3 regions of the Streptomyces sp. NPDC025784 genome follow, and region 2 is predicted to be linked to each of the others. Evidence: riboswitches for the same ligand, from Rfam matches in the RefSeq annotation. Region 2 holds a riboswitch; each other region holds the start of a gene.
The links. A riboswitch is a leader RNA that binds a small molecule or an ion and turns the genes downstream of it on or off. The one in region 2 is predicted to bind cyclic di-AMP.
Positions count from the first base shown of each region.

Region 1: another riboswitch for cyclic di-AMP. It lies ahead of ACZ4IF_RS32815 (C40 family peptidase); the one in region 2 lies ahead of ACZ4IF_RS35715 (LysM peptidoglycan-binding domain-containing protein).
Region 3: another riboswitch for cyclic di-AMP. It lies ahead of ACZ4IF_RS07320 (peptidoglycan DD-metalloendopeptidase family protein); the one in region 2 lies ahead of ACZ4IF_RS35715 (LysM peptidoglycan-binding domain-containing protein).

Region 1 is NZ_JBVHMN010000018.1:30,468-40,424, reverse strand. Features, by position in the region: gene ACZ4IF_RS32835 (response regulator transcription factor) at 1-416, shown strand, start outside; gene ACZ4IF_RS32830 (C40 family peptidase) at 598-1,659, opposite strand; gene ACZ4IF_RS32825 (hypothetical protein) at 2,085-2,438, shown strand; gene ACZ4IF_RS32820 (tellurite resistance/C4-dicarboxylate transporter family protein) at 2,518-3,480, opposite strand; gene ACZ4IF_RS32815 (C40 family peptidase) at 3,591-4,769, opposite strand; cyclic di-AMP (ydaO/yuaA leader) riboswitch at 4,778-4,949, opposite strand; gene pcrA (DNA helicase PcrA) at 5,499-7,949, shown strand; gene ACZ4IF_RS32805 (M23 family metallopeptidase) at 8,139-9,734, opposite strand.
Region 2 is NZ_JBVHMN010000021.1:30,042-39,998, reverse strand. Features, by position in the region: gene ACZ4IF_RS35730 (carboxylate--amine ligase) at 1-215, shown strand, start outside; gene ACZ4IF_RS35725 (FAD-dependent oxidoreductase) at 250-1,500, shown strand; gene ACZ4IF_RS35720 (HAD family hydrolase) at 1,705-2,514, shown strand; gene ACZ4IF_RS35715 (LysM peptidoglycan-binding domain-containing protein) at 2,660-3,391, opposite strand; cyclic di-AMP (ydaO/yuaA leader) riboswitch at 3,414-3,527, opposite strand; gene ACZ4IF_RS35710 (CocE/NonD family hydrolase) at 3,994-6,081, opposite strand; gene ACZ4IF_RS35705 (polyprenyl synthetase family protein) at 6,624-7,634, shown strand; gene ACZ4IF_RS35700 (CHRD domain-containing protein) at 7,965-8,981, shown strand; gene ACZ4IF_RS35695 (LolA family protein) at 9,256-9,957, shown strand, end outside.
Region 3 is NZ_JBVHMN010000002.1:274,270-284,226, reverse strand. Features, by position in the region: gene ACZ4IF_RS07340 (helix-turn-helix domain-containing protein) at 1-332, shown strand, start outside; gene ACZ4IF_RS07335 (DUF6126 family protein) at 365-481, shown strand; gene ACZ4IF_RS07330 (tyrosine-protein phosphatase) at 516-1,313, opposite strand; gene ACZ4IF_RS07325 (alpha-galactosidase) at 1,503-3,587, shown strand; cyclic di-AMP (ydaO/yuaA leader) riboswitch at 3,873-4,046, shown strand; gene ACZ4IF_RS07320 (peptidoglycan DD-metalloendopeptidase family protein) at 4,051-4,935, shown strand; gene ACZ4IF_RS07315 (SGNH/GDSL hydrolase family protein) at 5,292-6,077, shown strand; gene ACZ4IF_RS07310 (SIMPL domain-containing protein) at 6,251-6,514, shown strand; gene ACZ4IF_RS07305 (TetR/AcrR family transcriptional regulator) at 6,620-7,240, opposite strand; gene ACZ4IF_RS07300 (APC family permease) at 7,523-9,076, shown strand; gene ACZ4IF_RS07295 (hypothetical protein) at 9,198-9,617, opposite strand; gene ACZ4IF_RS07290 (acetate--CoA ligase family protein) at 9,785-9,957, opposite strand, start outside.

The sequences.
Region 1 (9,957 bases), on a different contig from region 2:
CGGTGCGTTTCCTCGCGCTGTCCGTGTCGGACGCCGCGGAGGACGTCATCGGGGTGATCCGCGGCGGCGCCCGGGGGTACGTCACCAAGACGATCACGGGCACCGACCTCGTCGACTCGATCTTCCGGGTGCAGGACGGCGACGCGGTCTTCTCGCCGCGGCTGGCCGGCTTCGTGCTGGACGCGTTCGCGTCGACGGACGCACCGCCCGTCGACGAGGACCTCGACCGCCTCACCCAGCGCGAGCGCGAGGTGCTGCGCCTCATCGCCCGCGGCTACGCGTACAAGGAGATCGCCAAGCAGCTCTTCATCTCGGTGAAGACGGTCGAGTCCCATGTCTCGGCGGTGCTGAGGAAGCTCCAGCTGTCGAACCGGCACGAGCTGACCCGCTGGGCCACGGCACGCCGGCTGGTCTGACCGGGCCGGGGTCCCGGACACCGCGGCGCCCAGCCGAGCGGGCCGGGCTCCGCCGGCGTCCCGGCCCCCCCGGTCTGGTCCCCGGCCATGCCGTCTCCCCGGCCACGGACATCACCGACGGTGTGGCGGCGATCGGCGCCGCGGTGCGGGGACATCCGCTGACACCGGCGGCACATGGGACTCAGGCCACCCGCGTGGCCCCCGCGAACGGCATCGACTCGACCGGTGCGAGCCGTACCGGCGCCGTGGGATTCGGTGCGTGGATCATCTGGCCGTTGCCCACGTAGATGCCCACGTGGCTGATGCTCGAGTAGAAGAACACGAGGTCGCCGGGGCTGAGTTCGGAGCGGGAGACCCGTCGGCCGGCGTCGATCTGGGCGTACGTCGTGCGGGGCAGCGAGATGCCCGCGGAGCGGTACGCGGCCTGGATGAGGCCGGAGCAGTCGAAGGCGTCGGGGCCGGTGGCGCCCCAGACGTAGGGGCTGCCGAGCTTCCCGTAGGCGTACGACACCGCAGCCGCGGCACGGGAGTTGGGAGCCTGCACCGAGCCCGACGGCGCCACGGGTGTCAGGTCGCGGGCAGAGGAACGCGAGGCGTGTCCGGCGCCGCCCGCCTCCCCGAGCGCCGCACGCTGTTCCTCGCTGAGCTGTCCCAGCAGCCGTCGCGCCGAGGCGAGCTTGCCGTTGATGGTCTTCTTGTGCCGCTTCAGCTCGGCCTGCCGCGACTTGAGCGAGGCGACCTCGACATGCGCGGCGCCGCGCAGCCGCTCGATCTCCCGCAGTTGCTTGCCGACCCGGGACACCGCCGCGGCCTGCCGGCTGCCCGCCCGTTCGGCGAACGCGGCACCCTCCAGGTACTGGTCGGGATCGTCCGAGAGCGCGAGTTGCAGCGCCGGGTCCAGGCCGCCGCTGCGGTACTGTGCCGCGGCCATCGAACCCAGCGCCTCCCGCGCAGAGTTGAGACGGTCCTGCTTGCGTGCCACCTCGTCGCGCAGCTCGTCGAGGCGGCTCTGCGCCTTGTCGGCCTTCTCCTTGGCGCCGTTGTACTTCTCGGTGGCCACCTCGGCCTCCTCGTACAACTTGTCGACCTTGGCCTTCACCTGTGCGGGGGACAGCTGGGGATCGGCATGTCCGGTCCCCTCGAAGCCGGTCGCCGTGGCCGCCCCGGCGAGAGCGATGGTGGCGGCCGTGCGGGCCGTGTTTCCGCCGAGCGAGCGCTGTCTGGGCTTGCGGTGCGCTGCCACGAGGGCCCACATCCTTCCGTACGACCGCTCCGGGGATCGCGGTCAAGCGGTGTCGCGTCCGGCGGCGGCCCGCACAGGGGGAACGAGCCGCCGCCGGACCTTCTCGGCGGAGGTGGCCGACGGCCGTCCCTGGCCCGGACGGCGATGGGGAGCCGGTCACCTGGTGGAGGACGCTAAACCTGAGAGTGACGGGTCGGTAACAGCATGTACGGAACTGACGGGACTGGAGCGCCCGATGACCGGATGCGGCCGTGATCCCCGCCTGCCGTCACCGACTTCACGCGGTGCAATGACCGAAGCGCCGAATCCGGGGCATCCGGCGGTGCTCCGGTGCTACGGGGTTCACGGGGTGGGCCGGTGCTGCGGGGTTCACGGGGTGGGCCGGTGACAAGCAGGGCAGAGGCGTCCGATTAGGCTCCGGCCTCATGGACGTACTCATCCATCTCTTCGTCGGCCTGCACATCATCGGCATCGCCTCGCTCCTCGGTGGCTTCCTCACCCAGATGAAGGCGATGGGCCGGGGCACCGCCCGCTTCGTCCCCGCGATGCTGCACGGCGCGCTGACCATGCTGGTCACCGGTGTCGTGCTGGTCGGCCTCAACCAGGCCGACGACAACCCGGTCGACAACATCAAGATCGGCGTGAAGCTGGCCCTGCTGATCGTGATCCTGGGGCTGGTCTACGTGAAGCGGGACGACGAGCAGGTGGACAAGCGCCTCTTCGGCCTCGTCGGCCTGCTGACGACCGCCAACATCTTCATCGCCGTCCTCTGGACCTGAGCGCGCGGCGGCCCCGGCAGGGCAGGGTGCCCGGGCGTGGCGAAGGCCTGGGCGCGGCAGAGGGGCGTCGGCCGTCCGCTCACACCCGCTCGAACGCCGCCGCGGACCGGGCGGCGCCCACCGCGGCGGCCAGCCACGCCGCCACCGCGATCCACAGCAGCGCGTCCCCCCATCCCCTGAGCCAGGGGTGGCCGAGCGCGGACGACACGGTCAGGGTGGCCACCGCGGTCATCCCCATCGGGAAGACCGTCGCCCAGCGTCGTACGTCGTAGCGCGGGCGCTGCCAGATCAGCTCCGAGACGACGAGGACGCAGTACCAGACGACCGCGAGGATCAGCACGGCGACGGTCACGGTGCGCAGGACGCTCTGGTCGTCGTCGTTCCACAGGTACGGGTTCACGTGGTGGGCCGCGACGAGCTTGGCCCCGGCCAGTGCCGAGATGGCGAGCGCGCCGCCCGCCACCCACTGGTCCCCGGCCCCCCACGCCACCTCGCGGATGTCGAAGTGCGCGTACGCCACCCCGTACAGCGCGAGACCGAGCCAGAACAGCACCAGCGCGGCATGCGCGAGCCACTCCGGGCCGACGGCCGCGGCGAGCGTGGCGGCCAGCACGGCGAGCCCCTGCGTGGCCACGCAGACGAGGAACACGCCTCCCGGCATCCGGTGCTTCCAGTGCCGTACGACGCACCACAGCAGCACGGGCCAGAGCACGGCCGACAGGGCGAGCAGGGCCTCGGCGGCGACCTGCCGTCCCAGGGCGGTCAGGCGTGTCCCGAGCACGGTGGTGGCCGCGACGGCGGTGAGCCCGGCCGGCGTGTATGCCTCTCCCACCCAGCGCGGCCGTTCCCGCAGCAGCCGCAGGACGAAGTCCGCGGCGAGCCCGACCCAGGCTACGCAGGCCAGGACCAGCGCGACACGGGACAGCGTCTCGTGGTCGGCCATGTACAGCCCGACCGAGACGATGCCCGTGGCCATCACGGCGGCACCGGCGGCGGGCGGGTGCTCCGCCCACCAGGCCCGGAGCTGGGAGAAGGCTGGCATGCGGACGATGCTATGGACCGACGGGCGCGTTGCCCGTGGGGCACGCGCGCGGGGCGCCCGATAGGCCCCACGCGCGTGTGCCCGCCACGGAGCGCCGTCCGCGGGACGGCCTACGCCGGGCGCACCACGCTGTGGATCGCCGACGTGCCGTCGTAGTAGATCGACTCCTCGCGCACGTACGCGCCCGGCTTCGGCGCGTGGATCATCATGCCGTTGCCGATGTAGAGGCCGACGTGGCTGATGTCGTCGTAGAAGAACACCAGGTCACCCGGCTGCGCGTCGGAGAGGGAGACGGTCGTGCCCGCGTTCACCTGGTCGTAGGTGACGCGCGGGAGCGAGACCCCGGCGGCCTTCCAGGCGGCCTGCGTGAGGCCCGAGCAGTCGTACGAGTCCGGTCCGGTGGCGCCCCACACGTACGGCTTGCCGATCTGGGTGCGGGCGAAGGCGACCGCCTTGTCCGCCTTCGCCGTGGACGACGAGCCCGTGGTCGTCGAGCCGGTGGAGCCGGTGGAGCCGGTGGAGCCCGTGCTGGTGTCGCCGGACGACGACTCCTGCGCGGCCGCCTTCTGCGCAGCCTCGGCCGCGGCCTGCTGTTTCGCCAGTTCCGCCGCCTTGCGCGCGGCCTCCTCCTGCTTCTTCTTCTCGATCGCGGCGAGCCGGGCCTTCTCCTCCGCGGTCAGCTTCGAGAGCAGGTCACGCGCCTCGGTGAGCTTGCTCTGGACGTCAGCCTTGGACTTCTTGAGCGCGTCCTGCGAGGAGGACAGCGTCTCCAGGCTCTTGGCGGCCTCCGTGCGCTTCTTCGTGGTGGCGGCCTGCTCGGTGATGTAGTCGTCTACGGCCGCCTTCTGGCGGGTGGTGAGACGGTTCATCAGCTGGGTCTGGTCGAAGTAGTCCTGCGGGTCGTCGGCGAGCAGGAGGGTCGCGGTGTCGGGAGCGGCGGCCCCGGTGCGGTACTGCGCGGCCGCGAACGAACCCAGTTCCTCACGCGCCGAGTTGAGCTTCTCGGTGCGCTTGGCGACGTCGTCGCGCAGGGCGTCGACGCGCTCCTGCTGCTTGGCCGTCTTCTCCCTCGTCGCGTTGTACTTCTCGGTGGCCGTCTCGGCCTGGTGGTAGAGGTCGTTGACCTTCTTCTCGACTTCTTCGAGGCTCGGCTTGGGCTCGGCGGAGGGGGACGCGTTCGCCGTCTGGGAGAGCAGGGCCACGGAGGTGAGGGCGGCCGTCGCGAGAGCGGGGGTACGTATGCCTGCCATACGCGAACCCGCGGGACGCCATTTGCGGTGCGACGCCAAGAGAGGCGACTCCTTCCGTCATCCGCCTACCGAGTTAGCTGTCGGGTTCGGGCGGGTGCATCCGGAAGGTTTGCCCTACGGTCCTTGCCCCACAAGGCAGTTGGACCGATTCACCCCAAGGTCGGTGGGTCCCCGGTTCCGGCCGCCGCGAGGGCAGGCCGAATTCGGCGGAGGCCGCACGGCCCGGCGACGTTCGCCGGTGGGGGTCGAGCGGCCTGTGCGGCACGCTAGCCAATTCGTGTGGCTGCTGTGAAGGTTGATGTGCGATATGCCCGATACATTTTCGTGACCTTGGCCATGAAAAGCGTCGCTCTCACCGATCGTGGCCCGGAGGCTCTGGAGGGTGACGGAGGCGAAGGGGCTCTCGGTAGGGGGGCAGCACGCACCGCGAGGGTTCTGAAGGTGATGTCAGTCACGGTGGAGGCGGCGGGGAGGGGCCTTCGCGGGCCGGGGCCGGGCAGCGCACGGGACTCGCGGAGTCCAGGTGGGCGGTGCACGGGGCTGACGGAGCCACGCGGGCGGCGCGAGGGACTCACGAGCCGGGCGCGGGCGGGGAATGGGGCCGGCGGGCCCGGGAGCGGGCCGGGGAGGGGCCGGGCTCGCGGAGGCCGGCCCGGGAAGATCATCGGCTTCCCTGGGGCACCGCGGAGACGGACGGGCACCCCGATCGGGGCGGACTTTCCGGGGCGGCGGCCGGTTGTCGGTGGGGCGGCCTAGACTCGGAGAGCGATGAGCAGCCTCTTTGACGACAGCTTCCTGGCGGACCTCAAGCCCTCCGGGGCCCACGAGGAAGAGCCCCCGCCGCCGCCCGAGGACGAGGCGCCGGAGCCCATTCCGGACGACCTGTTCGGCGGCCGCTTCGACCTGCCCCCGGCCCGGGACGCGTACTACCGCGACGGCGCGCACCGCCCTGCCGTCGACCCGGCGACGCTGCTCGACGGGCTGAACGAGAATCAGCGCGCCGCCGTCGTCCACTCCGGCTCCCCACTGCTCATCGTGGCCGGCGCGGGCTCGGGCAAGACCCGCGTGCTCACCCACCGGATCGCCCATCTGCTGGCCGAGCGGCACGTCCACCCCGGCCAGATCCTCGCGATCACCTTCACGAACAAGGCCGCGGGCGAGATGAAGGAGCGCGTCGAGCAGCTCGTCGGCCCGCGCGCCAACGCGATGTGGGTGATGACCTTCCACAGCGCCTGCGTCCGCATCCTGCGCCGCGAGAGCAAGAAGCTCGGCTTCACGTCGTCCTTCTCGATCTACGACGCCGCCGACAGCAAGCGTCTGATGGCCCTGGTCTGCCGCGACCTGGACCTCGACCCCAAGCGCTTCCCGCCGAAGTCCTTCAGCGCCAAGATCTCGAACCTGAAGAACGAGCTGATCGACGAGGAGGACTTCGCGAACCAGGCCGCCGACGGCTTCGAGAAGACCCTCGCCCAGGCCTACGCGCTCTACCAGTCGCGCCTCCGCGAGGCCAACGCGCTCGACTTCGACGACCTGATCATGACGACGGTCAATCTGCTGCGCGCCTTCCCGGACGTCGCCGAGCACTACCGCCGCCGCTTCCGCCACGTCATGGTCGACGAGTACCAGGACACCAACCACGCGCAGTACGCCCTGGTCAGGGAGCTGGTGGGGCCGGCCGACAGCGACCCCGGCGAGCTGTGCGTCGTGGGTGACGCCGACCAGTCGATCTACGCCTTCCGCGGCGCGACCATCCGCAACATCCTCCAGTTCGAGGAGGACTACACGGACGCGACGACGATCCTGCTCGAACAGAACTACCGCTCCACCCAGACGATCCTCTCCGCGGCCAACGCCGTCATCGAGCGCAACGAATCACGGCGCCCGAAGAACCTGTGGACCAACGCGGGCGCCGGTTCCAACATCACCGGCTACGTGGCCGACACGGAGCACGACGAGGCCCAGTTCGTCGCCGACGAGATAGACCGTCTCACCGATGCGGGCGAGGCCAAGGCGGGCGACGTCGCCGTCTTCTACCGCACCAACGCGCAGTCCCGTGTCTTCGAAGAGGTCTTCATCCGCGTCGGCCTGCCCTACAAGGTCGTCGGCGGCGTCCGCTTCTACGAGCGCAAGGAGGTCCGGGACGTCCTCGCGTACCTCAGGGTGCTGTCCAACCCCGAGGACTCGGTCCCGCTGCGCCGCATCCTGAACGTTCCCAAGCGCGGCATCGGCGAGCGCGCCGAAGCGATGATCGACGCGCTGTCGCAGCGCGAGAAGATCAGCTTCCCGCAGGCGCTGCGCCGCGTGGACGAGGCGTACGGGATGGCGGCCCGCTCGACGAACGCGGTCAAGCGGTTCAACACGCTGATGGAGGATCTCAGGACGATCGTCGAGTCGGGCGCAGGCCCGGCCACCGTCCTGGAGGCGGTCCTCGAACGCACCGGCTACCTCGCCGAGTTGCAGGCCTCGACCGACCCGCAGGACGAGACCCGGATCGAGAACCTCCAGGAACTCGCCGCCGTGGCCCTGGAGTTCGAGCAGGAGTCCGGCGAGGGCGAGGCCGCGGGAGGCCTCTCCGAGTTCCTGGAGCGGGTCGCGCTCGTCGCCGACTCCGACCAGATCCCGGACGAGGAGGACGGCAACGGCGTCATCACCCTGATGACCCTGCACACCGCCAAGGGCCTCGAATTCCCCGTGGTCTTCCTGACCGGCATGGAGGACGGCGTCTTCCCGCACATGCGCGCACTGGGACAGGTCAAGGAGCTGGAGGAGGAGCGGCGCCTGGCCTACGTCGGCATCACGCGCGCGCGGGAGCGGCTCTACCTCACGCGGTCGTCGATGCGCAGCGCATGGGGCCAGCCCTCGTACAACCCGCCGTCCCGGTTCCTGGAGGAGATCCCGGCCACCCATCTGGACTGGAAGCGCACCGGAGCGACGGCTCCCGTGTCCTCCGGTCCGGCGTCGGGGATCGCCGCCTCGCTGTCGTCCTCGCGTTCGCGGTCCGCGGCCTCGGGCGCGTCCGGGTTCGCGACGCGGCGTGGGATCTCGGAGAAGCCGGTGGTCTCGCTGGCCGTCGGGGACCGGGTCACGCACGACCAGTTCGGCCTCGGCACCGTCGTCGGTGTGAAGGGGACGGGCGCGAACGCCGAGGCGACGATCGACTTCGGCGAGGCGAAGCCGAAGCGGCTGCTGCTGCGGTACGCGCCGGTGGAGAAGCTGTAGCCCGGAGCCCGAGGGGCCTGTCGCTCGACAGGCCCGCGGTCCCGGTCGGGACACCCGAGAGAGAGCGGCTACGCCGGCGTACGGCGTCGTGGCCGCGCCTCGGGGAAGCGGGCCGGGGCTCGTGAGAGCGAAGGTGGGCCCGGGACAAGGGTGTTGTGGGGCCGGGACAGTGGCGTGGGCCCGGGGACGTTACGTCGGGTCCAGTCCGTGGCTGCGCAGCCACGGCAGCGGGTCGATCGCCGAACCGCCGGCCGGACGGACCTCGAAGTGCAGGTGCGGACCGGTCGAGTTGCCGGAGTTCCCGGAGAAGGCGATCTGGTCGCCGGCCTTCACGGCGGTGCCGGAGGCGACCTTGTACGTGGAGAGGTGGCAGTACCACGTCTCCGTGCCGTCCTTCGCGGTGACGATCATCATGTTCCCGTACGCGCTGTTCCACTGCGTGCGGACGGTTCCGTCGGTCGCGGCCATCACCGGCGTGCCGTACGAGACCGGGAAGTCGATGCCCGTGTGTACGGACATCCAGTTGATGCCCGCCTGGCCGAAGTAGGCGCTGAGGCCCTTCTGGGCCACCGGGATGGCGAACTTGGGGCGCAGCCGCTCCTTGCGGGCCGCTTCCTCCGCCGCCCTCTTCTTGTCGGCCGCCTGCTGGGCCTTGAGGTCGATACGTTCCTGCGTGCGGCTGGCCCGGTCGGCGAAGTCGTCCGCGCCCGCGGACAGACTCTGGAGCTGGCTGTCCAGCTTGTTGTTGGCGGTGGACGGCTTCACGGCCGTGGGGTCCGGGGCGCTCGCCGTGGTGTCCTTGCCTTCGTCCCCGCCGAGGTTGCCCACGGAGGCGGCGGCGATGCCGGCGACGCCCATCACGCAGGCCGAGGGAACGGCGACGGTCAGCAGAGCGGAACGTTTCGCGGGGCTGCGGCGACGGGAGCGGGAGCCCGAGCGCGAGGCGGCACGGGGGGTCGGGACGACCTCCTCCATGTCGTCGAGCAGCGGGGCCCCGTAGTCACCGTCGTCGTCGGCCGATGCGTCCACGTCGTCGGTGAAGGACTCGAACTCGTCGTCCCCGTCGATGTGTTGGTCGTACGAGACGTGCTCGAAGGTGGCGGTCGCCTGCTGGTCGAAGGGCACGGACGCGTGCGTCTCGGGCTGCTCGTACGCCTCGGCATGGCCGTGCGGCTGCTCGTACGTCTCCTGCTGGGCGAGCGGCTGCTCGTACGCGTCCTGCTGCGGATACTCGTACGCCTCGTACGGGTCGTGACCGCCGGCGGTGTTCCACTGGGTGGCGTCGTACGCCCCCGTCTCCTGGGCCGGCGCACTCCACTGCTGGGAGTGGTCGACCGACGGGTCCGGCTGGAGCCAGGCATTGGCGTCCCACTGTCCCGACGCCTCCGGGCTCGGGTGCTGCGCGGGGATGTCGGCCAGTTGCTGGTAGCCGGACGCCCATGCCGTCGTCTCGTAGCTGCCGGTGTCGTAGGCCGCCTGATGCTGCGCCGCGTACGGGTCGTAGTTCAGTGTCTGGTGGCTGCCGGTGCTCCACTGCGTGGCGTCGTAGGACCCCGTGCCCTGGCCCGACATGTCCCCGAAGAGGGGGTCGGCCTCGAAGGTCGCGGTGGCATAGGAACCAGTCGCGCCGGCACCCGCGTCGTAACCATGGGCGGCGTAGGCGTCGTACGTGGTGAAGTCGCCGTACTGGGCTTCCTGTGCGCCGTACGACGCATGGAGCGCCGAGGCGGCATCGGAGGCCGGAGCCGGGGGAGTCACGGTCCCCGACGGGTGACGGTCGTTCACCAACTTCTCTTTCGCCTCGACAACAGGGGCTGGCAGAGCAGTGCGGCGACTGTACCCGGCGGTACGCGGGCGCGACAATCTTCGTCAGGTTTCCCGTTCTCGGGAAACGGGCATTCGGCCGTGTTTCGGGGGAGTGCGGGCACGACTTTGGCCTGGTGTTCGATGAATGTTCGAAGCGCCAGGGGTGTCGGCGGGCTCTCCGACGGGTGTCGTGGAGCCGTTC
Region 2 (9,957 bases):
AGAACATCGACCTGCCGGCGCTGCTCGCCTACCGGCGCAGCGGCTACACGACACCGCACGCACCGACTCGCGCGAGCGGTACGGAGCTGGCCTGGCTCGCGGGCGACGACCTGCGGCCGTTCTTCACGATGCTCGCGCGCTTCGTGCGGCCGGGCGCGAAGCACCTGTATCAGCTGTGGCGCACCCATCGCCGCGGCAGCACCACCACGAAGTGACGGCAGACGTCCGACGTCCTGGGGAGGGGACTTCGTGATTCATCCGGTAGCAGTCATCGGTGCCGGGCCGTTCGGCCTGTCGACCGCGGCCCATCTGAGGGCCCGCGGTGTCCCGGTGCGTGTCTTCGGCGAGCCCATGGTGAGCTGGCGCGACCACATGCCCGAGGGAATGCTCCTCAAGTCGACCCCGGCCGCATCCACCATCGACGCCCCGCAGCGCGGGCACACACTCCTCGACTACTGCGACGCGGCCGGGACACCGCGCCTCGTCACGGACGAGGACATCATCCCCGTCGAGACGTTCATCGCGTACGGCGAGTGGTTCCAGCGGAAGCTGGTGCCCGAGCTGGAGCGGGTGCGGGTCGTCTCCGTCGACCGCAAGGCCGGCCGCGGCCGCTCCGGCGGCTCCGCCCGCTCCGGTGCCGCCGAGAGCCCGGACGGCTTCGAACTCAAGCTGGACTCCGGGGAGTTGTTCACCGCGCGGGCCGTCGTGGTGGCCACCGGCCTGTCCGGACTCGACCATCTGCCTCCCGAGCTCGCGAGCGTGGCGGCCGACGGGCCCACCCCCACGGGCCCCGTCTCGCACAGCTCCCAGCACCACGACCTGAGCCGGTTCTCCGGCAAGGAGCTGATCGTCGTCGGCGCCGGCCAGTCCGCCCTGGAGACGGCGGCGCTCGCGGCGGAGGCGGGTGCGCGGGTACGGGTGGTGTCCCGCGGCAAGGGCGCCGTGGCCTTCGGCGCGCCCCCGTGGAACCAGCCGAGGCTGCGCCCCGAGTCCCCCTTCGGCCGCGCCTGGTCCCTGTGGGCCCTGAGCTACTACCCGCAGCCCTATCGCTACCTGCCCGCGCGGGCCCGGCACTACTTGGTGCGCCGGGTGCTCGGCCCGCTCGGCGCCTGGTGGCTGCGCGACCGCTTCGAGGGCAAGGTCGAGGTCCGCGAGGTCCAGCGGATCGTCCGCGCCCAGGTGCGCGAGGGCAGTCCCGTCCTGACCGTCCGGACCCATGAGGGCCGGGCCGAGGAGCTCTGCGCCGACCATGTCGTCGCGGCGACCGGCTATCGCGTCGACATCGCTGCGATGGACTTCCTGGGGCACGAGCTGCGCACCGAACTGGCGGTCAGCCGCGGCACTCCGAGGCTGGGCGCGGGCTACCGCTCCTCCGTCCGCGGCCTGTACTTCACCGGGCTGCCGGCGGCGTCCTCGTACGGGCCGGTGATGCGGTTCGTGTGCGGGACGGAGTTCGCCTCGCCCCGGCTGGCCGGACATCTGACCGCCGCACACAGGTGAGTTGAGGGAGGGGCGCCGCGGGCGAGGCGGCGCCCCTCGTCCGTGCCCGGCTGTGGAGAAGGGGCGCCTTCGCGTACCGCGCGCACGGGTTGTACGGCGAACTGCCCCTGTCGCCCGGACGGTGAGGGGCGTTGCGGGCGGGATACCGGACGTCGTCCGGTTCACGGCGGGCCGTTGAGTCGTGCGATCCGTATTCTTCGGATCATGGCCGCTCCGACTGCATATTCACTCATCGCCACTGACCTGGACGGAACGCTGCTGCGCGGCGACGACACCCTCTCCGACCGGTCGCGGGCCGCGCTGGCGAGGGTGGCCGAGGCGGGTGCCCGGCATCTCGTGGTGACGGGCCGTCCCGCACCGAGGGTGCGACCGCTGCTGGACGAACTCGGCGGCGAGGGGCTGGCGGTGTGCGGTCAGGGAGCGCAACTGTACGACGCCGGGGCGGACCGGATGCTGTGGTCGGTGACCCTGGACAGGGAACTGGCGGAGACGGCGCTCGGCAAGATTGAGGCGGAAGTCGGCCTGCTGTACGCGGCGGTTGACCAGGACGGCGTGGACGGGCTGACCCTGATCGAACCGGGCTACGTGATGCCCCACCCGACGCTCCCGGCGGTACGGGTGCGGCGGCGCGACGACCTGTGGACGGAGCCCATCAGCAAGGTGCTGCTCCGTCACCCTTCCCTGAGCGACGACGAGTTGGCGTCGGCGGCACGGTCGGTGGTCGGCTCGCTGGCGACGGTCACCATGTCGGGGCCGGGCACCGTCGAACTCCAGCCATGCGGTGTGACCAAGGCGACGGGTCTGGCCCTCGCCGCGGCGCACCTCGGTCTCGCGCCCGCCGAGACCCTCGCCTTCGGCGACATGCCCAATGACATCCCCATGTTCGACTGGGCGGCCCGCGGGATCGCCATGGCCAACGCGCATCCGGAACTGAAGGCGGTGGCCGACGAGGTGACCTTGTCGAACGAGGACGACGGCATCGCGGTCGTGCTGGAACGGCTCTTCGGGGTGTAGACGTCCGGTCGCGGTGCGGATGTCCTTCCGGGCGCGGACACCCCGACAGGAGAAAAGCGGAGAAAGACGGACAAAGATTCTCATTCGGGGCGCGGGCGGAGGTCCGTCGCGCGCCCCGAGGAGGCGATGTGCCGCTGTCGCCGGGTCAGTACGCTCCGTTGACGTTGTCGATCGAGCCGTACTTCGCCGCGGCGTAGTTGCAGGCGGCCGTGATGTTCGCGACCGGGTCGTACGGGTCCATCGAGGTGCCGGGGACGTGGTAGGCCTTGAAGGTGGGGTCGATCACCTGGAGGAGGCCCTTCGAGGGGATGCCGGCCTTGGCGTTGGAGTCCCAGTTGTTGATGGCACGGGGGTTGCCGGAGGACTCGCGCATCACGTTGCGGTGGATGCCGTTGTACGTGCCGGGTATGCGCGCCTTGGCCATGATGTCCAGGGAGTGCTTGATCCAGCCGTCGAGGTTGTTGGTGTACGTCTTGCCGGAGGAGGGGGCCCCTGCCGCCGGTGCGGCCTTGGTCAGCGGGGACACCACGCCGGTCGCGAGGTTCTTCGTACCCACCGTCAGCACCAGTCCAGGGCGCAGGTGGGCGGCGTCGGGGCCGATGACGGCCTTGTTCGCGTCGTACAGCGCCTGCCAGCCACCGCTCGACGGGTTCTTCTTCGCGACGGTCTGGAGGGTGTCGCCGGCGACCACGGTGTAGGTGAGGAGCTGCACCTGGGGGACGGTCGCCCGGACGGTCTGGGTCGCGGTGGCGGCCTGGGCGCCGGTGGCGCTCAGGAGGGGGAGCGCGAGGGCGACTCCGCCCACACCGGCGGCGAGCACGCCACGGGTGACGAGGGGGCTGGTCCTGAAGCGGCGGTTCATGAGTCGTCCGGACATGGCGGTTTCCTCTCCTGCGCCTGCGAGGTGAGCTGTCGGGTTCGGGCGGGGAGGTGCCCGGCCGCGCTCTCTGTGCGGCTTGACCCCGAGTCGTTCCGGTTTGTCCCGGATCGACGGTTTGCCTGGGTTCCCCCGCTCCTGCCGTGTGTGCGTGGGTGGGTGGGTCCGGGCGGCGGCAGGATTCGGCGATCCGCCCGGGATCGACGTGAACGTATGCGAGAGCACATGTCGGGAACAAGGTCTGAATTTCGGACGAAGATCGCTTTCAGCTGATTAAAGCGACGTCGATTCGTCCGATTCAACCGGAATTGGTTCCTCAACTTGCCTTTAGCAAAGGGGTTCTGTGAAGGCGGCGTAAATTCCCGGTCGAGGGTGTACGTGACCCAACTCACGAGACCAAGGCGAATCAAAGCGGCAAGACCGGCAACTCGGACATCATGCCCCGATGGGCTATGTGTACGAGTTGGGCAATTCGGACATCGGCAGGGCGGTGGTCCGAGGGGGGCAAATCGGGCAACTCGGGCAGGGTGTAGGAGGTTCCGTGGGGCCGGGCGGCCGCGCGTCCGGCCGCCCCGGCGGGCGGGGCCGGGCCGGTGGCGGCCCTAGCCCGCCGTGCGCGGGATCCGCTTCTCCCACGTCCGGTGGAAGACCACCTCGTCGCCGTCCCTGCAGATGACCTCGTCGGAGGCGATGAACTCCTCTTCGGAGCAGGTGAGTTCCGATCGCGTCGTCACCCGGGCGTCCCAGGGGAGGCCGGGGCGGTGGAAGCGGACCGACCAGGCCGAGCGGGCGCGCGCCGACAAGGGGCCGGACTCGTCGATCGTGTACGACTCCCCGACGTCCTCCGTGACTTCGAGGCCGTCCGGGTGGATACGGGTGCCTTCGTGACGGACGTCGGTCTCCAGGCGCCACTCGCCCTTGGCGACGTCGTGCACGAGGAGCCGCTCGGGGCGCGGCTCGTCCAGCGTCGCGGGGGAGGCCGCCCCGAGGGGCGCGGACTGCTCCGGCTCCTCGAAGACGATCGCCGGGTCCGACTCCCGTGCCCTCACCGGGAGTTCGAGGGCGCCGGCCGCCGGGTCCAGGGTGAAGCCGGTCTCCGGACCGGGCTGGGGCCAGACCCACGGCCAGTACGCGGAGGAGACGGCGAGCCGGACGTGATGCCCGGGCGGGAACGCGTGACCGATGGGGGCCAGCTCGACGAGCACGTCCTCCGTCGCGCCCGGCACCCACGTCGTGGCCCGGTCGCTGCCGTGGCGCGCCGACAGGTTCAGCACGCCCCGGGTGACGAGCGTCGAGGCGCCGTCGGGAGCCACGTCGCACAGCCGGGCGATCACCTGGCCCCGGGGGGAGTGCGAGGTCAGCCGCAGCCGGACCGCCGGGCGGCCCAGGACCCAGGTCTCCTCCGTGACCTCGAACTCGAAGCAGACCGAGCGGGCGTCCTCCTCGCGCTGGTCCGGGGGCAGGTCGGCGTCGTGGCCGTGCGGGACGGTGCGGCCCGCGTCCACCCCGGTGTGCTGCGGCGAGCGCACCGTCACCGGGTCGCCCTGGAGCGCGTACGTGACCCGGGTCACGGTGGGGGACGGCCACACGGGATCACCCACCCAGCGGCCGGTGATCACCGGGTACGTCGTCGCCGGGGGGCGCGCGTCCATGACGTACGAGCGCAGGAGCGGTTCCGCCATGATGCCGCCGGGGCCGGGGCCGGGGCCGGGGCCGGGGCCGGGGCCGGGGCCGGGGCCGGGGTCTGGGTCTGGGGCGGGGTCGGGGTCTGGGGCGGGCGTCGCCGGGGTGCGCAGCCAGTGGTCCCACCAGCGCAGGGTCTCCTGGAGGAAGCCGATCGCCGGGCCGGGCGGCCGGTCCCGGTCGGGGTAGTGGTGCGACCACGGGCCGATCACTCCGCGTACGCGATCGGGTGGCAGGTGCTCGACCAGACGCAGCACCGTGTCGCGGTACGGGTCGTGCCAGCCGCCGACCGCCAGGACCGCCGCCCGGATCGCTCCGTAGTTCTCGCGGACGCTCCCGTGGCGCCAGTACGCGTCCCGGGTCTGGTGCTCCAGCCAGGTGTGGACGGGTGGCTCCACCGCTTGGAGCCGCTTCACCCACATGTCCCGCCACATCACCTCGCCCACGTGCGCGGGGTCCGGGGGAAGGGCGGCGGAGGCGAGCGTCGCGGCCGACCGGGCGTGCAGGCCGGCGGCCCGTACGGAACCTCCTGCGTAGTGGACGTCGTTGTCGTAGCGGTCGTCCGTGGAGCAGACCGCGACGACCGCCTTGAGCGGCTCGGGTGCGAGGGCCGCGATCCGGAGAGAGCCGAAGCCGCCCCAGGAGATGCCGAACATGCCGACGCTTCCCGTGCACCAGTGCTGGGCGGCCAGCCAGTTGACCACCTCCACGCCGTCGTCCAGCTCCTCCTGCGTGTGCGCGTCCGCCGGCACGCCCTCCGAATTGCCGTGCCCGCGGATGTCCACGCGGACGGAGGCGTAGCCGTGGCCCGCGTACCAGGGGTGACGCTGCCAGTCGCGGGGCGCGGTCCGGTCCGTGAGGCGGTGCGGAAGGTATTCGAGAAGAGCGGGTACGCGTTCCTCGGTCAGCGGGCGCCAGACGCGCGCGTACAGACGGGTGCCGTCCGGGAGAGGGATCCAGAGGTCCTCGTGGGCGGTCTCGTACGGGAAGGATGTACGGATGTGCATGATCATCGCGCTCCCGGGCCCGGCGGAGCCGTGGGACTCGGGCGGTTCGGCACGGTCGTGGGGCGTGGTCTGTCGGGGCGGCCCGGCGGGCCCTTGCGGTGCGTGGGGCGCGCTGGGTGCGTGGGGGTGACCTCGGTGGACGGCGCCGTGCACGGCGTCCACCGAGGGGATGCGTTCCGCCGTGTGCGTGCGTCCGGCCAGGTGATGCCGACCGGTCGGCGACGAGGGCCGGCTGCCGGGCTCGGCTCGGCACAGGTTCGGGACACGGCCACCCACTTCCGGTTGCCTCGGAACGTATCGCCACATGTCGCCGGGTATCGGCTGGTCGTGAACATACCGTTGGTGATCGGATACCGCCCGGGCATGGAGGTGCCTCCTGCCGGAGCCAAGTCGACCGGGGGACGGTGGGCGCTCGTGGTGATCGAAACGTGACCGGATACGCTGACTTGAGTGATGGCAGCGACACATCGACAAACCGTGTCATCGACCGAATGATCGACCGAGTTTCGCCATGTGATCGTCAGCAGACAGGAGAACCTCTCGTGACCGTCGTCGGGCCGTTCGGGCTGAGCGTGCGGGACCAGGCTCTCGAAGCCGATGTCCAGGCCGGATTGGCGGCTGTCGAGGAGGGTTTGCTCGAAGCCACCAAGAGCGAGGTCCCCTTCATCACGGAAGCCGCCCAGCACCTCGTGCGGGCCGGCGGGAAGCGGTTCCGGCCGCTCCTCGTGACGCTCGCCGCGCAGTTCGGCGATCCCTACGCGCCGGGTGTCGTGCCCTCGGCGGTGGTCGTCGAGCTCACCCACCTCGCCACGCTGTACCACGACGACGTGATGGACGAGGCGGACGTGCGGCGCGGGGTGCCGAGCGCCAACACCCGCTGGGACAACTCGGTCGCCGTCCTGACCGGCGACTTCCTCTTCGCCCGTGCCTCCTACATCCTGGCCGACCTCGGGCCCGAGGCGGTCCGCATCCAGGCCGAGGCCTTCGAACGGCTGGTCACCGGCCAGATCCTGGAGACCGCGGGGCCGCGCGACGGGCGCGACCCGGTCGATCACTACCTCGACGTCCTGGGCGGCAAGACCGGTTCGCTGGTCGCCGTCGCCTGCCGGTTCGGCGCGATGATGTCGGGCGCCGACGAGACGGTCGTCGACGTGCTCACCCAGTACGGGGAGCGTCTCGGTGTCGCCTTCCAGCTCGCGGACGACGTGCTGGACATCGCGTCCGACTCGCACGAGTCCGGCAAGACGCCCGGCACGGACCTGCGCGAGGGCATCCCCACGCTGCCGGTGCTCCGGCTGCGTGAGCGCGCGGAGCGGCTCGGGCTCGCGGACGACATCGCGCTGTGCGAGCTGCTCGACTCCGACCTCACCGACGACGCCCGGCACGCCGAGGCGCTGGCCCGGCTGCGGTCCCACCCGGCCCTGGAGCAGGCGCGGCGGGACACCGTGCGGTACGCGGAGGAGGCGCGTGCGGCGCTGGCTCCGTTGCCGGAGTGTGATGCCAAGGCGGCGCTCGTGGAGCTGGTGGACGCGGTGGTGCACCGGGCCGGCTGACCTGGTCCTCCGGGCCCGGTCCACGTCCTGGCCCCGGCCCACGCCCCGGCCCTGGTTCGCGCCTCTGCCCCGGTCCACGCCCGGCTCGTGGTCTCTGGTCTCGGGCCGGCTCTCCGTGCCCTCTGATCGGCCTGGACGGCCTCGTCCTCAAGCGCCGGACGGGCGAGCCGTCGTGTCCGGTCCCAGGGGGTTTCGGCGTGTTCGGGGCTCACCCGGGAGTGTGACGTGTGTCACTGAGTTGGAATGAGTCCAGGGTCAGATCAGGTCCGTACTCATGCCCAGAAGCTGACGCAGGGGGCGTCGGCTGAAGTACGGGGAGAAAACAGAATCATGGGATCGAACGCCACGATCAGTACGCGTCGCAAGGGTCTGATCCTGACCGGTGTCGCGGTCGCCGCCGCGGCCGGTGTCGCCGCCGCCGTCATCCCGGCGGTCGCCGACAGCGGCAGTCACCGTGAAGGCCACGGCACGAGCCACTCCGCGCACGACGACCGGACCATCGTCACGCAGAGCGGCGTCATGGGAGGCGGCGGCGGGACCATCCTCGCCACCAGCCTGCGCGGCGCCAACGAGGTGCCCGTCCAGGGCGGCCCCGCCGTCGGCGACAAGGACGGCGCGGCACTGGAGTTCATCAAGGTCAAGGGCAACAAGGTGTCCGTCGCCGTGACCTGGCGCGGCACCGGCAGGCCGACCCTGCTCCACATCCACCAGGGGGCCAAGGGCGCCAACGGCGGCGTCAAGGTCGACTTCACCGGGCTGCTCGGCAGGATCAGGCACCACAGCGTCGTCGGCACCGTCGAGGTCGAGGACGCGGCCCTGCTCGACGCGCTGAAGACCGACCCCGGTTCCTTCTACGCCAATCTGCACACCGCCGAGTTCCCCGGCGGTGCCGTGCGCGGCCAGCTCCACAAGGTCACCGGCACCTTCGACTTCCACAACGCCCTGGGCAACTTCCAGGCCTCGGTCGTCCGGGGCAGGCAGATCTACGAGTGCAAGACCGCCGAGGACGGCGGCCGGGCCTTCGTCCAGCGCGACGTCTCGGCCCGGCTCGGCGGCCACATCGCCCACTCGTTCGTGAAGCCCGGCTCCGGGACGCCGCAGTGGGTCGCGCCCGACGGCAGTGCCGTCACCGGCGCACTGATCTCCAAGACCCCGAACGGCGACAAGAACATCCCCGAGCTGGACCTCAAGGCCACTGGTTCCGGCAAGCACCACGGTCTGCTGGCCGGAACGCAGGAGATCCTCCGCCTCAACACCGTGGGCGGCGTCGCCCCCGCCGGGTCCTGCACACCGGGCACCGTGGTGGGCGTGCCCTACCAGGCGGACTACGTGTTCGTGCAGCGCTGACCCCGCAGGCGGCCGCGCCCGGCCCGGTGCCGGGCGCGGCGGCCCGTCGGCCCGGACGGTGTCTCCCCCGACCCCTACGGGTCGGGGGAGACACCGCCTCCCCGCGTCATACCGCAGGAGTACGCGGAGTTGAGTCCGGGGTCTGACGCTTCCCTCCGGCCGATTTGGTCAGATGGATAACACCACTCCTCACCGGTTCGGGTGAGAATGGCGGCTTAGGAGTGGAGAAGGGCACGACGGTAGGGCCGCCGCCGACGACGGAGGTAAGGCACACATGGCACCGTACGAATCCGACGACAGCACGAAGGCCGACGAGGCCGAGGACGTGCGCTCCGGGCGGCGCAAGGCCGCCAGGTATGTCGTCCCGGTCGCGGTGGTGGGGGTGGCGGCGGCGACCATCGGGCTGGTCCCGGCACTCGCCGACTCCGGAGACCCCGACCTGCCGAAGGTCACCGCGCAGCAGCTCATCGAGAAGATCGCCACGTCCGACGTCCAACAGCTGTCCGGCACGGTCAAGATCAGCACCGATCTCGGGCTGCCCGACCTGGGCGGCCTGGCCGGCGGCTTCGCCTCCGGCGCCGCCGAGGGCGACGGCGGCTCCTCCGCCGACCCGCAGTCCAAGCTCCTCGAACTGGCCTCCGGCACGCACACGCTGCGCGTCGCCGCCGACGGCCCGGACAAGGGCAGGATCTCCCTGCTGGACAGCGCGGCCGAGTACAGCGTCGTCCACAACGGCGACGACGTATGGGCGTACGACAGCAAGTCGAACGAGGCCTACCACGCGACCGCGCCCCGGTCCGAGGAGAAGAAGGGCAAGGCGCCCGAGGGCGTCCCGGCCACGCCCAAGGACTTCGCCGAGGAAGCGCTCAAGGCGGTCGACGACACGACCTCCGTGACCGTCGACGGCACCGCCCAGATCGCGGGCCGGGACGCGTACCGGCTGGTCATCAAGCCGAAGCAGTCCGGCTCCACGGTC
Region 3 (9,957 bases), on a different contig from region 2:
CGTACTGGCAGGCCGGGGCCCCGGGCCGCGGCATGCAGGCCCTGCGGGTGCACGTCCCGCACGGCTCGCAGGGCGACATCGTGCGCGTCCACCCCGGCGAGGAGTGGCTGTACGTCCTCACCGGGCGACTGAGACTGCGACTCGGGGACACCGCGCACACGCTCGGGCCGGGGGACAGCGCGCACTTCGACTCGCTCACCCCGCACCGCATCGCCGCCGCCGACCCCGGCGGGGCCGAGATCCTCTTCGTACACACCTTGCTGCAGAGTCCGACCGCCGCGCTGTGCCTCGGCCCGGTGGCGGGACACCTCACCCCGGGAGAGCCGTCATGACCGAACCCACACCGCCCAGGCCCCGCAAGTCCATGGAGGAGAAGTTCCCCCGTGCGCTGTGGGTGCGGCTGATCATCTACGTCGCTGTCGGCCACCTCTTCGCGGCCTTCATCTATCTGCTCTTCACGCTGGGCGCGCAGAGCCAGTAGACGTGCCGGGCCGGAGGGCCGGCCCGGGGCCGCGTCAGTCCAGCAGGCGCTCGCGCAGGCGGTCCCGCACCTGCGGGGTGACCCGCAGCGCCTGCTCCAGGTAGGTGTCGACGCCGCCCCAGGTCTCCTCGATCGTCTCGAAGGCCGCCGTGAGGTACTCGGCGCGCGCGTCGAACAGCGGGCTGAGCAGCTCCATGACCTCCGGGGAGTACGCGGAGGGGGAGGAACTGCTGCGGTGCACCTTGTAGCGGCGGTGCTTGGCGTTCGACTCCAGGTAGTCGGCGACGATCGCGTCGCGCTCGACACCGAGGGCGAGGAGCGTCACGGCTATGGACAGGCCCGCGCGGTCCTTGCCCGCCGCGCAGTGCATCAGCGCGGGCACGCTGTCCTCGGCCAGCGCGTGCAGCACCTGGGAGTGCTCTGTCGTGCGCTCCTTGATGATCGTGCGGTAGGAGACGACCATCCGGTTCGCGGCCTTGCCGTCCGAGAGGATCGCGCGCAGCTGGTCGAGGTCGCCGTCACGGACCATCTTCCAGAACTCGGCGCCGTCGGCCGGGTCGGTGAGCGGAAGGTTCACGTTCCGCACGCCCGGGAGGTCGACGTCGGGGCCCTCCAGCTTCTGGTCCGAGGCGTTACGGAAGTCGAAGATCGTGTGCAGGCCCAGTGAGGAGAGGAAGGTGGCGTCCTTCTCGGTCGCGTGCGCGAGGTGGCCGCTGCGGAACAGCCGACCCTGTTTCACCCGCCGGCCGTCGACGGTGGGCAGGCCGCCCACGTCCCGGAAGTTGCGCACTCCGGCCAGCTCGGGCTCGGTCGACGGGACCTGCTGCGTCACGTGAACTCCTCACATTCGGCCGCCGGCGCCGCCAGGTCCTGCCCGGTGGCGTGTGTCGACGGGTTGCGCTCTCGACCATACGACATGGGTTCCTGAGGCAATGAGTTGTCCACAGGCGTTGCCCGCGGGGCACGGCCGCCGGGAACATGTCGGTGTCTGACCGTGGCCGTTCGGATCCGTGGGGGACTGATGATCGAGACCGGCGCGGACGGTCGCACCTGGCTGCTCTCGGGGCCGACGAGCAGCTACGCGGTGCGGCTCACCGACCTCGACGAACTGCTCCACCTGCACTGGGGCCCGCGGATCTCGCTCGCCGACGCCGAGTCGCTGGCCGCGCTGCCCGCACCGCCGTACCGGCCCTTCGAGTCGCTGCTCGACGGCCGTGAGGAGTACCCGGTCGAGGGCGGGCCCCGCTTCGTGCGCCCCGCCCTCTCCGTGCGGACCGAGGAACGCCGGGGGACCGAGTGGCGGTTCGAGGGGGCCGGTGACACAGGTCACGGGCACGGAGACGACGAGCTGGCCCTGTGCTTCGCGGACTCCGGGCTCCGCATCACGCTGCACTACCGCATGCGCGGCGACGTGATCGAGCGCTGGGCCGCCCTGGACAACGACGGACCTCCCGTGGAGCTGCTGCGCGCCGACTCGGCGACCTGGACGCTGCCCGAGCGCGACGGCTGGCGGCTGTCCCAGCTGCACGGCCGGTGGGCGGCCGAGTCCCGGCTGGTGCGCTCCCCCCTCACCTACGGGGAGAAGGTCATCGGCAGTCGGCGCGGCCACACCGGGCACCAGCACCTGCCCTGGGTCGCGCTGGACACCGAGGCCACCGAGGAGAGCGGCGAGGTGTACGGATGCGCTCTCGGCTGGTCGGGGTCCTGGCGGATCGCCGTGGCGCAGCTGCCCGACGCCCGGGTGCAGATCACCGGCGGCGCGGGGTACGACGACTCGGGGCTGCTGCGCCTGGAGGCGGGGGAGTCCTTCACCACCCCGGTCTTCGCCGGACTCTGGAGCGCCGGCGGATTCGGCGGGGCGAGCCGGACCTGGCACGCCTACCAGCGGGAGCACGTCGTCCCGGACGCCGGCCGGGACCGTCCGGTGCTCTTCAATTCCTGGGAGGCCACCACCTTCGACATCGCCGAGGACCAGCAGATGGCGCTGGCGCGGCGGGCCGCGGAGATCGGTGTCGAGCTGTTCGTGGTCGACGACGGCTGGTTCGGCGCGCGCACCGGCGACCGGGCCGGGCTCGGCGACTGGACGCCCAACCCGGACCGTTTCCCCGCGGGGCTCAAGCCGCTCGCCGACCATGTCCACGCGCTCGGCATGGAGTTCGGGATCTGGGTGGAACCGGAGATGGTCAATCCGGACAGCGAGCTGTACCGCGCGCATCCGGACTGGGTCCAGTTCCAATCGGGGCGGACCAGGACGGAGTACCGCCATCAGCTCGTCCTCAACCTGGCCCGCCCGGACGTCCAGGAGTATTTGTGGGAGCAGCTCGACCGGCTGCTCTCCGGCGCGCCGGTCGACTATGTGAAGTGGGATTTCAACCGCTGCTTCACGGACGCGGGCTGGCCCGGCGAGCCCTATCCGCAGAAGCTGTGGGTCGAGCACGTGCGGGCCCTGTACGCCCTCCTCGACCGGCTGCGGGCCGCGCACCCCGGTGTCTCCTTCGAGTCCTGCTCCGGCGGTGGCGGCAGGATCGACCTCGGCATCATGGCCCGTACGGACCAGGTGTGGACGTCGGACAACACCGACCCGCTCGACCGGCTCGCCATCCAGTACGGCATCAGTCAGATCCATCCCGCACGGATCATGGCCGCCTGGGTCACCGACAGCCCGAACACCCAGCTCAACGGCCGGGTGAGCACCCTGCGTCCGCGGTTCGTGAGCGCGATGGCGGGGGTGCTCGGCATCGGCGGGGACCTGTCCGCGTGGAGCGAGGAGGAGCTCGCCGAGGCGCGGGAATGGATCGGCCTCTACAAGGAGATCCGCCCCGTCGTGCAGCGCGGGGACCTCTACCGTCTCCGCCCTCCGGAGGGCGGCCTGAGCGCCGTGCAGTACGTCCACGGCGACGAGACGGTGGTGCTCGCCTGGCTCCAGGCCCAGCGGTACGGCGAGCCGGCCGCTCCGCTCCGACTGCGCGGACTCGACGCGACACAAGGGTACGAATGCCGTGAAACGGGCGAAATCCATCGAGGTGCCGTGCTGCTGCACCACGGACTGCGGACGGGCCTGCGGGGAGACCTCGATGCCGTAGTCATCCGACTGTGTCGCATATGACCGTTCTGTCGAAATCAGGACCTTCGTTCCAACTGGCCCTGGATTGGGGAGCCGTGCGCTGGGTCGCGTGAGCAGCGTCATATTCGTGACGATGCGTCGCAGCCGGCTTTTCGCAACGCGCCCGTGTCCACGGGCTTGTTGGGCCGGGCAAAAGATCATCTCTTCACGGAGTGTGACGGGCATTTCCGACATGGATCAAGAAAGGTGGGCGCGCGAAAAAATCACCTGCTTGTGGCCGCGCTCTCGTCTCGCTTACGTTCGCCCTCACTCCGGACGGACGCCCAATCCTGCCGCCGGCCGGAATCCGCACACAGACCCGCACGCGGCAGGAGCGGGGGACCCAAGGTTCCATGCCTGTTCCGGTCTCCGGAACGGCTAGGGGTACAGCCACGCACACGCGTGGCCGGGCATCTCCAGCCCGCACCCGACAGCTCACCTCGCAGGCGCCGGAGAGGAACTCGTCATGCCCGCGAAGGGTAAGCACCGCCGTCCCAAGTCCCCCCGCTTCGCCCGCTCGATCGCCGTTGCCGGAACCGGTGGCGCCGCACTCGCGCTGCCCCTGCTGGGCGCCACGGGCGCCCATGCCGCGACCCCCGCCGCCGCCGCGCAGAAGGCGGAAAAGGTCGTGACCGCCGCTCCCGTCGCGGCGAAGAAGGTCGCCGGTACCAAGACCTACCGCGTCGAGGCCGGCGACTATCTCGCGAAGATCGCCGCCGAGCAGAGCGTCCGCGGTGGCTGGAAGAAGCTGTACTCCGACAACCGCTCGGCCATCGGCGGCGACCCGGCGCTGATCCACCCGGGTCTGAAGCTGGCGATCGGCGCGAAGGCCGTGTCCGCCGGGGCCACCCAGTCGTCCGCCCCGGCCGCGAAGACCGAGGGCGCCCCGGCCGCGAAGACCGCCGGCGCCCCGGCGCCCCAGGCCGCCGCGAAGAGCTCCTCCGGCTACACGCTGCCGGTCGCGGGCGGCAGAGTCGGCACCTCCTACAAGGTGGCGGGCAGCATGTGGTCCAGCGGCTACCACACCGGCGTCGACTTCGTGGTCCCGACCGGCACCACCATCAAGTCCATCGCCGCCGGAACCGTCGTCTCCGCCGGCTGGGGCGGCGCCTACGGCAATCAGGTCGTCATCCAGCACGCCGACGGCAAGTACTCCCAGTACGCCCACATGTCGGCCCTGTCCGTGTCCGCGGGCCAGGCCGTGACCCCCGGCCAGCAGGTCGGCCTCTCCGGCGCGACGGGCAACGTCACCGGACCGCACCTGCACTTCGAGATCCGCACCACGCCGAACTACGGCTCCGACGTGGACCCGGTCGCCTACCTGCGCTCGCACGGTGTCGCCGTCGGCTGACACCTCCCGCAGTCCCCGGCGCCCGCCGCTTCCTGCCACGGACGCCGGGTCCCGCTCCTGACGGCGGGACCCGACGTCCACGAGGCAGGACCGCCTCCGAAGGCCGGACCCCCGATCCCCGGGGTCCGGCCTTCGGTGCGTCGGCACGTCAATACGGCGCCACCGGTGCCGGATTGCGGTCCTCCACGTGCGGACTCGGTCAACGCTCCTGATCAGGGCCCTATTCCGGATTGACCAATACTTGACGAGTGTCTTATCTCACCATCCGTCAACCCTTCCTTACGGTCGCGTAGCTCACATCGAAAGGTGAATCATGGCCCGACGTGGCAGACGATTCGAAGAGTGACAACAGATCAGTGATCGGGTCGTACGTGGCGGTGGGGGACAGCTTCACCGAGGGCGTCGGCGACCCCGGTCCGGACGGGGCCTTCGTGGGCTGGGCCGACCGTTTCGCGGTGCTCCTCGCGGACCGGCGCGCCGAGGGCGACTTCAACTACACCAATCTCGCCGTGCGCGGGAAACTGCTCGACCAGATCGTCGCGGACCAGCTCGGGCGCGCCAAGGAACTCGCCCCGGACCTGGTCTCCTTCTGTGCGGGCGGCAACGACATCATCCGGCCCGGCACCGACCCCGACGAGGTCGCGGAGCGCTTCGAGCGCGCGATCGCCGACCTCACCTCCGCCGTCGGCACCGTCATGGTGACCACCGGCTTCGACACCCGTGGCGTGCCCGTGCTCAAGCACCTGCGCGGCAAGATCGCCACGTACAACGGACACGTGCGGGCCATCGCGGACCGCTACGGCTGCCCCGTGCTCGACCTCTGGTCCCTGAAGACGGTTCAGGACCGCCGTGCCTGGGACGGCGACCGGCTGCACCTCTCGCCCGAGGGGCACACCCGGGTGGCGCTCCGCGCCGGTCAGGTCCTCGGTCTCGACGTGCCGGCCGACCCGGACCAGCCCTGGCCGCCGCTGCCGCCCCGCGGCACGCTCGAAGTGCGGCGCGACGACATCCACTGGGCGCGCGAGTACCTGGTCCCGTGGATCGGGCGCCGGCTGCGCGGCGAGTCGTCGGGTGACCATGTGGCCGCCAAGGGCTCCCTCTCCCCGGACGACATCAAGATGCGCATAGAGGCGGTCGCCTGAGCCGCACCGACGCCGGCGGAGTCCGCCGACGGTGGCTCGACCAGTGAGGTGACAGCGCGGGAGTGGCGTGGGGCGGAGCGCGGCACGCGGTGCCGGGATGACCGCGAACCGCCCCCGGGTCCCGAGGGGCGGGGCCCGAAGGAGACCTCGATGCCCGCCGGGACGCGGGCCGCATCCAGTCCGTCGTCTTCGAGGTGGCCGACCCCGCCCCGCTGCACACCGCCGCCCGTGAGGCCGCGCACGAGAAGGCACTGCAGTACGCGCGCCTGGGCGGCCACCGGCTCGGCCGACTGGTGTCCCTCACCGAGGACGGCGGCGGCGAGTCCCGTCCGGTACCGATCGCGGCGGCGGCCTTCGACCAGGGCGGGGCGGTGCCGGTCGCGCCCGGAGAGATCCGGGACACGATCACGGTCACGGCGGTGTACGAACTCGGCTGAGCCGACGCCGAGGACGGCTGCGGCTGCGACACCGCCGCCGGCGCGTTCAAGGGGCAGTCGTACGCCGAGGCGGGGCGTGCACCGTCGACCGCTCGCGGGCGGGGCTCAGCGCACCGCCGCCACCAACGCGGCCCGCTCCAGGCCCAGTTCGCGTGCAAGGGCCTCGTCCACCCACTCGTGGGTGCGCGCCCGTGACACCGCGCCCGCGTACGCCGTCATCTGGACGGCAAGACCGTCCAGCAGCGCGGTGAGCCGCAGGGCCGCGCCGGTGGGGTCCGGGCAGTGGAACTCGCCCGCGGCCACGCCTTCCGCGATCACCTCGGTGAGCGCGGCCTTCCACTGCTTGTCGAGATCACGCGTGACCTCCCGCAGCGCGGGCTCGCGCAGCGCGGCGGCCCAGCCCTCGATCCACAGCCGCCAGCCCTTGGCCTGCCCGGTCGGCGCGTACCAGCGCACCGCGGTTCGCAGCCGGCGCAGCGCGGTCGTGCGCCGGCCGAGCAGTTTGCGCAGATGGGCGAGGTCGTCCTCGGCCGCGTAGGTGAACGCGGCGGCGACCAGCTTCTCCTTCGTCGAGAAGTGGTACAGCACCAGCGCGTTGCTCACCCCGAGCACCGAGGCCACATCGGCGATCCGCACCGCCGCCACACCCCGCGCCTCGATCTGCTCGACGGCGGCCCGCAGCAACTCCTCGCGCCGCTCCGCCACGCTCAAACGCACTCTCGCCACGCCGCAACCCTAGTCCCTCGCCCCCGGTGATGCGGGCGCAGGGCGCCATTGCGGGGCCCCTTCGGGAGTGCGAACGCGACATCCTCGGCCGGGCGTCCCCCCGCCCCGGCGCCCGGCCCGCGGCACGTGGCCCGCCCGGCCCGCTGATGTCGGACCCCTTGACACCGTCGCGCGACGGGGACCACAGTACGGCAACTACTGACTGTTCATTCAGTCAGTAGGCGTGTGTCAAGGCGATGTGTGCCCCGTCCGTACGTCCCCGTAGCGCCGCAGGAGTCCATCGTGACCCAAGCACCGAGCACCCCGACGCCCCGGCCCGAACCCGACCCGCCCGACCTCTCCGAGGGCTGGGGCGAACAGCGTTCCCGACTGCGCAAGGACCTGCGCCGACTCGACGTGCTGTTCTTCCTCATCTGCACCCTCGTCGGCCTCGACACGATCGGCTCGGTCGCCGCCCAGGGGCCCGAGGGCCTGACCTGGATGGCGATCCTCGCGCCGGCCTTCTTCCTCCCGTACGGCCTGCTCGTCGCCGAACTCGGCTCCGCCTTCCCGGTGCAGGGCGGCCCCTACGTCTGGACGCGCCTCGCCTTCGGACGGCTGGCCGCCGGCGTCAACCAGCTCCTGTACTGGATCTCCAACCCCGTATGGGTCGGCGGCAGTCTGTGCATCATCGCGCTGACGACCTGGGAGGAGTTCTTCACCCCGCTGCCCGGGCTCTGGAAGTACGCGGCCGGGATGCTGTTCATCTGGGGCGGCGCCCTCGCGGTCGTCCAGTCGGTGCGGATCGGCAAGTGGGTGCCGATCGCCGGAGCCGTGGCCCGCATCGTCCTGCTCGGCTTCTTCCTCGTCTCCGTCGCGGTGTACGCGGTCCGGCACGGCGTCCACGCCCTGCCCGCCGGTGACTTCACCCCCACGTACACCGGATTCGTCGCCCTCGTGCCCGTCCTGATCTTCAACTACGTCGGCTTCGAACTGCCCAGCTCGGCGGCGGAGGAGATGAGGAACCCGCGACGCGACATACCGCTGTCCATCCTGCGCTCCGGGCTGGCCGCGCTGCTGCTCTACGGCGGTCCCATCCTCGGCATCCTCTTCGTCCTGCCGGGCGAACGGATCGGCAGCCTCGGCGGGTTCATCGACGCCTGCAAGGCCGTGTTCACCGTCTACGGAGGCTCGATCGCCGCGGACGGCACCGTCACGCTGACCGGAGCCGGTGCCGTCTTCGGCGGCATCGCGGCGGCAGGACTCGTCGTCGGTCTGCTCACCTCCGGCGTCACCTGGGCCATGGGCGCCCACCGGGCGCAGGCGGTGGCCTGCGCGGACGGCGCGGGACCGGCCTGGCTCGGACACATCTCGGAGAAACACGGGACGCCGGTCCGGGTGAACATGCTCTCCGCCGTCCTCGCCTCGGTTCTCTTCGTGGTCGCCCTCAACCTCACGGGCGGCGACGGCGAGAAGTACTTCGCGGCGGGCCTCGGCCTCACCATCTGCACGACGTTCATCTCGTACGTGATCACCTTCCCGAGCCTCGCCGTGCTGCGCCGCAAGTACCCCTCGGTTCCCCGGCCGTACTCGGTGCCGGGCGGGCTGCTCGGCGCCCGGCTGGTCAGCGCGCTGGCCACCGTGTTCGTGGCCTTCACCGTGGTGGTGCTCGTCTGGCCCGGCTTCGGTGTCGGCTGGTTCGGCACGGCGGGCAGCGCCGCGGACTCGCTCCCCGAGTCCTTCGCGGGGCAGCGGCTGCAGTACACGCTCAGCCAGGTGGTGCCGCTCGTGCTGTTCGTGGGCATCGGGGTCGCCTGCTACGCGGCGGGTGCGCGGACCCGGCGGGAGAAGGGCTAGGGGGGGGCCGCCGGAACCGGCCGGCCGGAGCGGAACCGGCCGGTGCGCGTCGCGCGCCGCCGGAACCGACCGCACCCGTCGGCCCGAACCCGGTCCGGCCGGTTCCGGCGGCTCCGCGTGATCAGTCGACGAACTGGTAGTCGGCCTGGATGCGGCCGTCCTCGCCGAGGACGAGGAACTCCAGTCCGCCGCCCGTCACCCGGTCCTCGCCCCGGTCGAAGGATTCCCAGCGGAACGTGACGACGTCCCGGAGCACGCGGGCGGGCTCCTGGATCCTGAAGAGGTACGTCCCCGGGGCCACGAACTCCTCGTACGCGCGGGTCACGCGCGCGTGCAGTTCCTCGTGGCCGCGGGCCTCCAGGACGGCGGTGCCGAAGCCCAGGGCCACCGCCCGGTCGTGCATCTCCTGCGGAGGGCGCAGGACGTGCAGGCCGTCCTCCGCCCAGAGGTCGTGGACGGTCTTGCGGCGGATCTCGGGGTCGGGCTCGTTCCAGACGCCGATGTAACGCTCGATCAGGTCCTGCGCGTCGAAGGCGGGCATGATGCTCCTCGTGCGGGTCGGTGCACCGGCCGCGGCGGCCGGCGGGTTCTCGCGATGTCACGACTCTGCTCGCGGCCCGCCCGCGCCTCAATTCCCGGCAGGGAATGGCCGTTGGGGTGCCGTGCCGGGCGTCGCGGACCCGGCCTGATCCGAACGACACCCCCTGGCTAGGCCAGGACTCCGTGGGCGTCCAGGGCGATCGCCCCGCCCGGGTGTGCCAGCAGTGGGTTGACCTCCAGCTCCGCGAGCTCGGGATGCTCGGCGGCGGCTCGGGCCACCGCGCACACGGCGTCCGCGACGGCCCGGAGGGACACGGCCGGCGCACCGCGCCAGCCGGTCA